3 regions of the Arthrobacter sp. TmtSoilC48 genome follow, and region 3 is predicted to be linked to each of the others. Evidence: riboswitches for the same ligand, from Rfam matches in the RefSeq annotation. Region 3 holds a riboswitch; each other region holds the start of a gene.
The links. Region 3 has a riboswitch for S-adenosylmethionine ahead of AC6I97_RS10135 (aminotransferase class V-fold PLP-dependent enzyme). Riboswitches for the same ligand answer to the same signal wherever they lie in the genome.
Positions count from the first base shown of each region.

Region 1 (3,268 bases), 2.0 Mb from region 3:
CGATCGCCGTCGGCGGTGCAATTGTGCTTGTTTACTCGACCATCGGTGGCATGTGGTCCATCACCTTGGCCGACCAGGTCCAGTTCATCATCAAGACCGTAGGCATCTTCTTCCTGATGCTCCCGTTCGTCATGAACGCGGCCGGAGGACTGGACGGCATCCGTGAGCGTGTCGATGCGAGCTTCTTCCAGATCGACGGAATCGGCGTCCAGACGATCATCACCTACTTCGTCGTGTACACACTCGGACTCCTGATCGGCCAGGACATCTGGCAGCGCGTCTTCACGGCCAAGACTCCCAAGGTTGCACGCTGGGGTGGAGCGACCGCCGGCGTTTACTGCATCCTCTACGGTGTGGCCGGTGCATTGATCGGCCTGGCCGCCCGCGTAGCACTGCCCAATATCGATGTCGCCAACCTCGGCAAGGACGTGGTCTACGCCGAAGTGGCAACCCACATCCTGCCCATCGGCATCGGCGGCCTGGTCATGGCCGCAGCTGTTGCAGCCATGATGTCCACCGCTTCGGGTGCCCTGATTGCCGCCGCCACGGTGGCCCGCGCAGATGTTGTTCCGTTCGTGGCCAGCTGGTTCGGCAAGACCATCAACACGGACGACACCGAAAACCCCGAGCACGACGTCAAGGCCAACCGTTACTGGGTTCTTGGCCTGGGCATCGTCGCGGTGCTGATCTCCATGGCCGCGCAGGACGTGGTTGTTGCCCTCACCATTGCTTACGACATCCTTGTGGGCGGCCTCCTCGTCGCGATTCTTGGCGGCCTGGTGTGGAAGCGCGGCACTGGTATCGCTGCTGCATGGTCCATGGCAGTGGGCTCGGTATTGACGTTGGCCTTGTTGATTCTGTTCGCCACTGGAGTCATTCCAAGCGTCGATGGCGTCTACGCCAACGAGCCCATCTACTACGGCCTCGCGGCCTCGTTCGTCGCCTACGTGGTGATTTCCCTCCTCACGCCGCCCACCGAACCCGAAGTCCGGGCCGCTTGGGAAAAGCGCGTGGCCGGAGCGGTATCTGACGAATTGCCCTTGGAAGCCCACCCCGTCAGCAGCCACAACGCCAGCTAACGGCCCAGGGCCGCAAGGCATCAGATAAGAACTGAACAAAGCAATGTTCGACGGCGGCGCCGCCCCTTCCCGGGGCAGCGCCGCCGTTGCGCTGTGCGGGGGCGAGCGGATCCGAGGGCCACACTTCTCCCGGACAGCACTCCTCCAGTACAGTGGTCCCAGCTTCAAGAGAGGTGGCGCCAAGCTCCGACTGGCCACACACCAACCCCATGTTCACGGGTGGTTCGGATGAGGAAGCGGCCCGCCCCGGACCAGAGACAACCGAGCGGGCAAGAGCACTCCCCAAAGGAGCAGTCCTTGCCGTACCAAGGCGTTACCACCCCAAGCCAAAGCAGCCCCACCAAAACCGAAGCGCCCACTGTTCCGGTGATTCCCGGCGTCGACCTTGTCCTTGGGACGGTGACGCTGTTCCTGAACGGTGGCCTGGCCCGGTTCCGGCACCCCGAAGCGCGCCTGTTGGCGCATGCCCTTGCCCAGGCTGTGCGTCCATCGCGGTGGTGTGAATCGTCGAGGACGTTGACGGTGACTGTTGCAGCGCTCGGGCGTCCGGCGGGACTGGAGCGGCATTTCACCTTCGGTGAAGATGGCCCTGCCTAAGAAACGGTCCTAGAATTCCTCGTCTTCTTCCCCGCGGAATTCTTCGGTTTCATCCAGGGGGACAACCCGCTCGTCGTCATCCGGGACGTCGATTTCCTCCACCCAGGGTTCGTCGACTTCCTGGTCATCGCTGTAATCGTAGGCGGGATCCGACTCGATGGTCTCCCGTTCGGGGTGGTTGGCGTGCGGTTCGGTGGTGTCCATGCTGCAACCTCCGTCTGGTGGGCTGGCAAGCAGCCTGCTGACCGAGTGCGGGGAGGGCCCCCGCCCCTGTCCTTCCATCTGAGCACTGTGCCTGAAGAGGGTCAAGGCAACGGCCCACATGGACCCAGGGAAAGGCTCCAGGCAGAGGATTGCAGCTTCGAAAATTAAGGCATGCCGAACATTCCAGCTAAGGAATACCGGCCAAAAATCCCCGCCAATAAGCGGTACAGTGGGCGTGCAATGGGGCCGCAACTACCCCACCCAGCACAGGAGAAAAAGTGCAGAAGCACCAGGAATCCCACGGTTCGTCGAGCCCCGCTCCGGACCCCGCCCCCGGATCCGGAACACCGTCCCAACCAGCCCGGCCCACACCGGCGGACATCAGGCGCTGGCGTCAATACCTGGCCGACGAGCGTGCCGAAGCCGCCGTCTACCGGGAACTCGCCCAGCGTCGTGACGGCGAAGAACGGCAGATCCTGCTCGCCCTGGCCGAGGCCGAGGGAAGGCACGAGGCACACTGGCTCAAGCTCTTGGGAGAACACGCCGGAATGCCGAAGGGAGCTTCCACCCGCAGCCAGCTGCTGGGCTTCCTGGCCCGGCACTTTGGTTCCGTGTTCGTCCTCGCGTTGGCGCAGCGCGCGGAAGGCCGCTCCCCCTACGGAGCCGAACCTGCCGCGACTCCAGCCATGGTTGCCGACGAACAAATCCACGAAGAAGTTGTCAGGGGCCTTGCCACGCGTGGCCGCAACAGGCTCTCCGGTACCTTCCGTGCCGCTGTTTTTGGCGCCAACGATGGCCTGGTGAGCAACCTTTCACTGGTTATGGGTATGGCAGCAACCGGCGTTCCCAGCCCGGTGGTCCTCATGAGTGGCGTGGCCGGTTTGCTGGCCGGCGCCCTGTCCATGGGTGCTGGCGAGTACGTTTCGGTCCGCTCGCAACGGGAGTTGCTCAGCGCCACGCTGCCCACGCAGGCAACCCTCACAGCCGCCCCTTCTTTGGACATCGAGCACAACGAGCTTGTGCTGGTGTACTTGGCCCGCGGCATGACCCGTGAGGCAGCCGAGCACCGTGCCGCCGAACGCATGGGACTCTTCAGCTGCGACTGCGATCCCAGCCTCTCCTTGCAACCGGAGAAGGAGCAACCCGCTGACAACCACGAAACCGTGGGGTCTGCCTGGGGCGCTGCGATGTCCAGCTTCTGCTTCTTCGCCTCGGGTGCGGTCGTGCCCATCCTTCCGTTTATTTTCGGCATCACGGGTGTGGCGGCACTGATAGTAGCCGGTGTGCTGGTGGGGATCGCGCTCCTGGCGACCGGCGCCGTCGTCGGGCTGTTGTCCGGGACCTCACCGCTGAGCCGTGGCTTCCGGCAGCTGGCGATCGGCCTGGGC
Region 1 covers NZ_AP046049.1:4,176,790-4,180,057, forward strand. The annotation lists gene AC6I97_RS19230 (sodium:solute symporter family protein) at 1-1,079, shown strand, start outside; SAM riboswitch class IV at 1,242-1,361, shown strand; gene AC6I97_RS19235 (hypothetical protein) at 1,377-1,676, shown strand; gene AC6I97_RS19240 (hypothetical protein) at 1,686-1,880, opposite strand; gene AC6I97_RS19245 (VIT1/CCC1 transporter family protein) at 2,159-3,268, shown strand, end outside.
Region 1: linked by a shared signal. The riboswitch ahead of AC6I97_RS19235 (hypothetical protein) and the one ahead of AC6I97_RS10135 (aminotransferase class V-fold PLP-dependent enzyme) in region 3 are both predicted to bind S-adenosylmethionine.

Region 2 (3,268 bases), 1.5 Mb from region 3:
AGCCCGACGCTGCCACGGGGGCGCGGTCGCTTCCGATCTACCAGACCACGTCCTTCGTTTTCCCGAGCGCAGAGAGCGCAGCCAACCGCTTTGCACTGGCCGAGCTCGCCCCGATCTACACGCGTATCGGCAACCCAACACAAGACGCCGTGGAGCAGCGGATCGCCAGCCTCGAAGGCGGGCTGGGCGCGTTGCTCCTTAGCTCAGGACAGGCCGCGGAAACCTTCGCTATCCTGAACATTGCCGAGGCCGGAGACCATGTCGTCGCGAGCCCCAGCCTCTACGGTGGCACCTACAACCTGCTGGCGCACACTCTGAAGAAGTTCGGCATCTCCGTGACGTTCGTGGAGGATCCGGACAACCTGGACCAGTGGCGGGACGCCGTGCAGCCCAACACCAAGCTGTTCTTCGGCGAGGTTGTGTCCAATCCGCGCCAGGACGTCCTGGACATCGAGGGTGTTTCACGCGCCGCGCACGAGGCTGGCGTGCCGCTCATCGTGGATAACACGCTCTCAACCCCCTACCTCATCCGTCCCATCGAGTGGGGTGCGGACATCGTGGTGCACTCGGCTACCAAGTATCTGGGCGGCCACGGCGCGGCGATCGCCGGCGTGATCGTGGACTCCGGAAACTTTGATTTCGGCAAGGACCCGGAGCGCTTCCCCGGATTCAATACTCCGGACCCCAGCTACAACGGACTCGTTTACGCCCGGGACCTTGGCAAGGATGGCGCGCTCGGAGCCAACCTCTCCTACATTCTCAAGGCGCGCGTGCAGTTGCTGCGCGATCTGGGTTCGGCGGTTTCCCCGTTCAACGCCTTCCTCATCGCCCAGGGCCTGGAAACCCTGAGCCTGCGCGTCGAGCGTCACGTCTCGAACGCCACCAAAGTGGCTGAATGGCTGGAAGCCCATGACGACGTCGAATCGGTTGCCTTCGCGGGCCTGCCGTCCAGCCCTTGGTACGACCGCGGCCGTAAGTACGGGCCGAGGGGTACCGGTGCAGTGGTGGCATTCAACATCAAGGGTGGCGTCGAGGCCGGCAAGCGATTCGTCGACGGCCTGGAGTTGCACTCCCATGTTGCCAACATCGGTGACGTCCGCTCGCTGGTTATCCACCCGGCGTCGACTACCCACAGCCAGCTCACGGTCGAACAGCAGCTGGTTGCGGGCGTGAATCCAGGCCTCGTCCGCCTCTCTGTGGGAATAGAGCACGTGGACGACATTATTGCTGATCTGGAGGCCGGTTTCCGGGCTGCCAAAGGCGCTTAATCGCGCTGCTGGGAGAGCGGCCGCCCGCCGTCGAAAATTCGCCGGGCGGCCCTTCGCGGTGCGTGTTCCTGAACGAAGCGGCGCCAAACCGTCACACAGCTGTCACATTCTTCGCCAAGACAGCGGTATTTTTCCTAGACTCTACGTATTAGGTCATGAGTGCCAGCGACAGCCCCGGCTTGCTGGCCGGCAACCCTCCTCCGCGGTGGGGTGCCCCGGGTGAAGACCTGGCCTGTCGCACGCAAGGCGGCAGGCAAGCGCGAGGTTAGGTGTCAAAGGAATGACCATTACTGCTACAGCACCCCCCAAACCGGGCAAAGAAGACGGGACGGTCAAGTACGCCGGCGTAGGTTCGCTGGAACTTGAAGCCGGCGGTTTTCTCCCGGATGTTGTGCTTGCCTACGAAACCTGGGGGCAGTTGAATGCGGATGCGTCCAACGCAGTCCTGGTTCAGCACGCACTGACGGGCAGCACGCATGTGGCCCGCGGTGCAACTGATGAGGAAGGCTGGTGGGAGCAACTCGTTGGTCCCGGCGCGACGATCGACACCAACCGGTTCTTCGTTATCTCCATCAACATTGTGGGCGGCTGTTACGGTAGCACGGGCCCATCGTCAGAGGCGCCGGACGGACGGCCCTGGGGATCCCGCTTCCCGCTGATCACGTTGCGCGACAGCACGGTGGCTGAAGCCCGGCTCGCTGATGCTTTGGGGATCAAGGCATGGCACGCAGTCCTTGGCGGTTCCATGGGTGGGGCGCGGGCACTTGAGTGGGCGGTCACCTTCCCTGAGCGTGTTCAGCGGTGCGCGGTTATTTCTGTGGGCGCCTACAGCACAGCCGAGCAAATCGCTTTCGCCCAGTCGCAGACGCTCGCCATCCGCCAGGACCCGAACTTCAACAACGGCGATTACTACGGTGGACCAACTCCTGAGGCAGGCCTTGCCCTGGCCCGACGGATAGCGCACATCACGTACCGGTCAGCGCTGGAGCTTGATGTCCGCTTCGGCCGGGAAGCCCAGCACCAGGAGACGCCCCTGGCCGCTGCGGTCCTGGGGGAGCGTGGCCGCTACCAGGTGGAAAGCTACCTCGATCACCAAGGCACCAAGCTGGTGCGCCGGTTCGATGCGAACAGTTACATCGCCATCACCGAGGCGCTGATGTCCCACGACATCAGACGGGGCCGGGGCACCTTGAAGGAAGCCTTGGCCGCGGCCACTGCTGAATTCTTTGTGGCAGCCGTCGATTCCGACCGCCTCTATTTTCCGGCCCAGTCAGTGGAACTGGCGCAAAACCTGCCAGGCAATGTGCCTGTCCACGTGATCGAGGCCCCCATCGGCCACGATGGCTTCCTCACCGAAATCGGGCAACTATCGAAGCAGCTTCGCGAGGCCTTCTTCGCCTAAGCCGGCTCAGCCGTTCATGATGTCGCCGCGCTGCTTCATGTAATCCTCCATGGCAATTTCGCCGTTGCTGAACTTGAGGTCCAGTTCGGCCAGCTTGCGCGCGCGGAAGCCTTGCTGCTCAGAGCCGCTGTGGCTCGGAAACGTAGGTGAAGAAGCGTTCGACGCCGGTCCTGGCGGCGGTGGGGCATCGGCAGGGCGGATGGTGGTGGGCTGCGTGGGATAGCCCGGATAATTCGGCTGCGGGTAACCCGGTCCCGGAAGATTCTGCGGGGGATAGCCGGGGCCCGGATAATTCGGGCCCGGGAAATTGCGGTCCTGGAGCCGCCGCGCCCGGGACTTGTTGTACATGCGTATCCCCATGGGAATCAGCCACGAGCAGACGATGATCCAGAAGATCAGATTGTTCACGGTGCAGGCCTCCTAGGTCTTAACCCAGCTTAGTCCCGCAGTTTCACACCAGCTTTGTCTCCATGCCCAGGAACTTCCCGTAGCGTTCCACTTCTGCCTCCAAGGCTTGTTGTTCGGCTGTTGTGAGTGGCCTGTTCATTCTGATGTCGAGTTCGCAGATCCCATCCGAGAAGCTGTGGCGCCACCATCC
Region 2 covers NZ_AP046049.1:3,668,803-3,672,070, reverse strand. The annotation lists gene AC6I97_RS17040 (bifunctional o-acetylhomoserine/o-acetylserine sulfhydrylase) at 1-1,268, shown strand, start outside; SAM riboswitch class IV at 1,420-1,534, shown strand; gene metX (homoserine O-acetyltransferase MetX) at 1,549-2,670, shown strand; gene AC6I97_RS17030 (hypothetical protein) at 2,677-3,078, opposite strand; gene AC6I97_RS17025 (winged helix DNA-binding domain-containing protein) at 3,122-3,268, opposite strand, start outside.
Region 2: linked by a shared signal. The riboswitch ahead of metX (homoserine O-acetyltransferase MetX) and the one ahead of AC6I97_RS10135 (aminotransferase class V-fold PLP-dependent enzyme) in region 3 are both predicted to bind S-adenosylmethionine.

Region 3 (3,268 bases):
TGGACTTTCCGATCATCATCAGCCGTACGGCAGATGATGAAGCGTCCGGTATTGACGCCCGCTCCGACGACGGACTGTCCGCGAGGCTGGACAGCCGCGCCGTTGCCGAATTGCGGGCACACCTTGATGGAAAAGTGACTGTCATGCTGGGCCATTCGGGCGTCGGGAAGTCCACCATGGTCAATGCCCTGACGGGAGCCGAACGGGCTACCGGTGGTGTCAACGCCGTCACCGGGCGGGGCCGGCACACGTCGTCCTCGGCGTTGGCCCTGAAGCTGGCAGACGCCCCACCGGGTAGCTGGATCATCGATACCCCCGGTATCCGCTCCTTCGGACTGGCGCACGTGGACCCCGACCGCATCCTGCATTCCTTCCCCGACCTGGAACCGGGCACAGAAGCTTGTGAACGCGGTTGCAAGCACGATGCCGGCGCCATCAATTGCGGACTTGATGCCTGGGTGAACGAGGGACACGCGGGTCCTTCCGGAGTGGCCCGTTTGTCTTCGCTCCGGCGGCTGCTGGGCGCGGACCCGCGTATGGAAGCGAAAGAGACCAAGGAATTGGGTACGGTCAACTAAGTGTCGGCGCAAGGCGATCCAACTGCAGGGAACGTTTCACGATAGTTTGGTGGCATGACCCAACCCGTTTCCAGCTACAACGACGACCTGCGACTGGCCCACGTGCTGGCGGATTCCGTGGACGCCCAAACCATGGACCGCTTCAAGGCCTTGGATCTGCAGGTCGAGACCAAGCCTGACCTCACGCCCGTGACGGATGCCGACAAGGCTGCGGAAGAAGCCATCCGCGGCCAATTGTCACGCTCGCGCCCCCGTGACGCCGTCCTCGGCGAGGAGTTCGGCAGCAGCGGCCACGGCTCCCGGCGTTGGATCATCGACCCCATCGACGGCACCAAGAACTTTGTTCGGGGCGTTCCCGTGTGGGCTACCCTGATCGCGCTCGTTGACGAAGGCGAGCCCGTCGTTGGAGTTGTCAGCGCCCCGGCGCTGGGCAAGCGTTGGTGGGCAGCAAAGGACATGGGCGCCTACATGGGCCGCTCCCTGGCATCAGCCACCCGGCTCAGGGTGTCCAACGTTTCGCGGTTGGCCGATGCTTCAATGTCATATTCCAGCCTCTCCGGCTGGAAGGAACGCGGCAATCTGGACGAGTTCCTGGGGTTGACGGAAGACATCTGGCGCACGCGCGCCTATGGCGACTTTTGGTCCTATTGCCTGGTAGCCGAGGGGGCTGTTGACATCGCCTGCGAGCCAGAGCTGAATCTTTACGACATGGCAGCACTGGTTCCCATCGTGACGGAAGCCGGCGGCCGCTTCACCTCATTGGAAGGCGAGGACGGCCCCTTCGGCGGCAACGCCCTGGCCACCAACTCCATCCTCCATTCGGAGGTCCTCAAGCGGCTAAACCCCGCATTGGATGACCTCCTCTGACCCGGCGGACCAACAGGCCAACCGGCTGAGCATAGAATTTTCGACGGCGGAAGCCTCCTTTTCGGGGCATCCGCCGTCTTTTCTTCGCCCAAAACCGGGATTCCGGACCCTTCGTAACAATCTGCTTAACAAAGCGAAGCGACTTTGGAGCAGGCCAGATGCGTGGCCTAACCTCTTTACAGGTCACGAGTGCCAGCGCTAAACCCCGGTTTGCTGGCCGGCAACCCTCCATTCGCGGTGGGGTGCCCCGGGTGACGACCTGGCCGGTCCGGAACGGATACGGCAAGCGCGGATCCCCATAGGGGGTCCCTCTTGAGTGAGGTCCCATGAGCACTGCTACGTTCAACTCCACCGTTCTGCCGTCCCTTGCGGTCGAAGAAGCAGCGCACGAAGCCGCTGCGGGCAGGCCCCTGGCCGCCGTCACAGGCGCGGAGCTGCAAGCTCCCCTGATCCAGGGTGGCCACGTCCGCTACGCCAACCTCGACTACGGAGCATCCGCTCCCGCGTTGACCATCGTTTCTGCGTATCTCAACGAGATCCTCCCCTACTACGCCAGTGTCCACCGCGGCGCGGGCTACGCTTCCCAGATCAGCACCTCGGTCTACGAGAACTCCCGCGACATCGTCCGTGAATTCGTCGGCGGCCGTCCGGATGATTCCGTCATCTTCACCCGGAACACCACGGACTCGCTGAACCTGCTGGCGGGCTGCCTCCCGCAACTCGACGGAAAGCCAACGGGCGAGGTCCTTTACCTGGACATCGAGCACCATGCCAATCTCCTTCCCTGGCAGGGCGTCCCCCACCGCAGTGTCGTAGCTGCTTCGACACTGACCGCTACCTTGGCCAAGCTCCGCGAGGAACTCAGCCAAGGCGGCGTATCTCTGCTGGCGGTCACCGGTGCCTCGAACGTGACCGGTGAAATCCTGCCGATCGCCGAACTCGCATCACTTGCACACGAATACGGTGCCAGGATTGTGGTGGACGCCGCGCAGCTTGCCCCCCACCGCCGCATCAACATCGCCGCCGCAGACGTCGACTACATCGTGTTCTCCGGCCATAAGCTCTACGCTCCGTTCGGCGCCGGCGTCGTTGTGGGCCGTCCCGACTGGCTCGACGCCGGTACTCCCCACCTTGCTGGCGGAGGCGCTGTTCGTGAGGCGCGCCTGGACTCGGTCAGCTGGGCCTCAGGTCCCGCCCGCCACGAGGGCGGCTCCCCCAATGTCCTGGGTGCGGCAACGTTGGCCCGCGCGACGCAGGTGCTCGCCGGCTTGGATCAGGATGCCTGGCATGCCCATGAAGCTGGAATCCGCTCCTACCTCGTACAGGGACTTGAAGCAATCGACGGCGTGACGGTCCACCGGATCTTCAGCGACTCCGAGGACACCATCGGCGTGGTCAATTTCTCGGTGGAAGGATTCGACGCCGGACTGGTCGCCGCCTACCTCGCCGCCGAACACGGTGTAGGACTTCGTGACGGCCGCTTCTGCGCCCATCCCCTCCTCAAGCGGCTGGGCCTCCCATCCGGCTCACTGCGAGCCAGCTTCGGCGTGGGCTCCCGCCTGGAGGATGCCACGCGGCTGCTGGCTGGTATCGAGGAACTCAAGCGCACGGGTCTCGGCTGGGACTATGTAGTGGACGAAGGCCGCTGGGTGCCGGCAAACGACCACCGCAGCTACCCGGAATGGGCGCCAAACACGCCGGGCACCGCAGGGGCTGCACCCTGCACTATTGACTGACACAGCACTATTGACTGAAACAGCACGGTTGCTGATGTACACGTACTGTGCGGTAAATTCGTAGGGTAACCGGCGTTCGCGGTAAAG
Region 3 covers NZ_AP046049.1:2,149,945-2,153,212, reverse strand. The annotation lists gene rsgA (ribosome small subunit-dependent GTPase A) at 1-578, shown strand, start outside; gene hisN (histidinol-phosphatase) at 633-1,445, shown strand; SAM riboswitch class IV at 1,627-1,740, shown strand; gene AC6I97_RS10135 (aminotransferase class V-fold PLP-dependent enzyme) at 1,772-3,181, shown strand.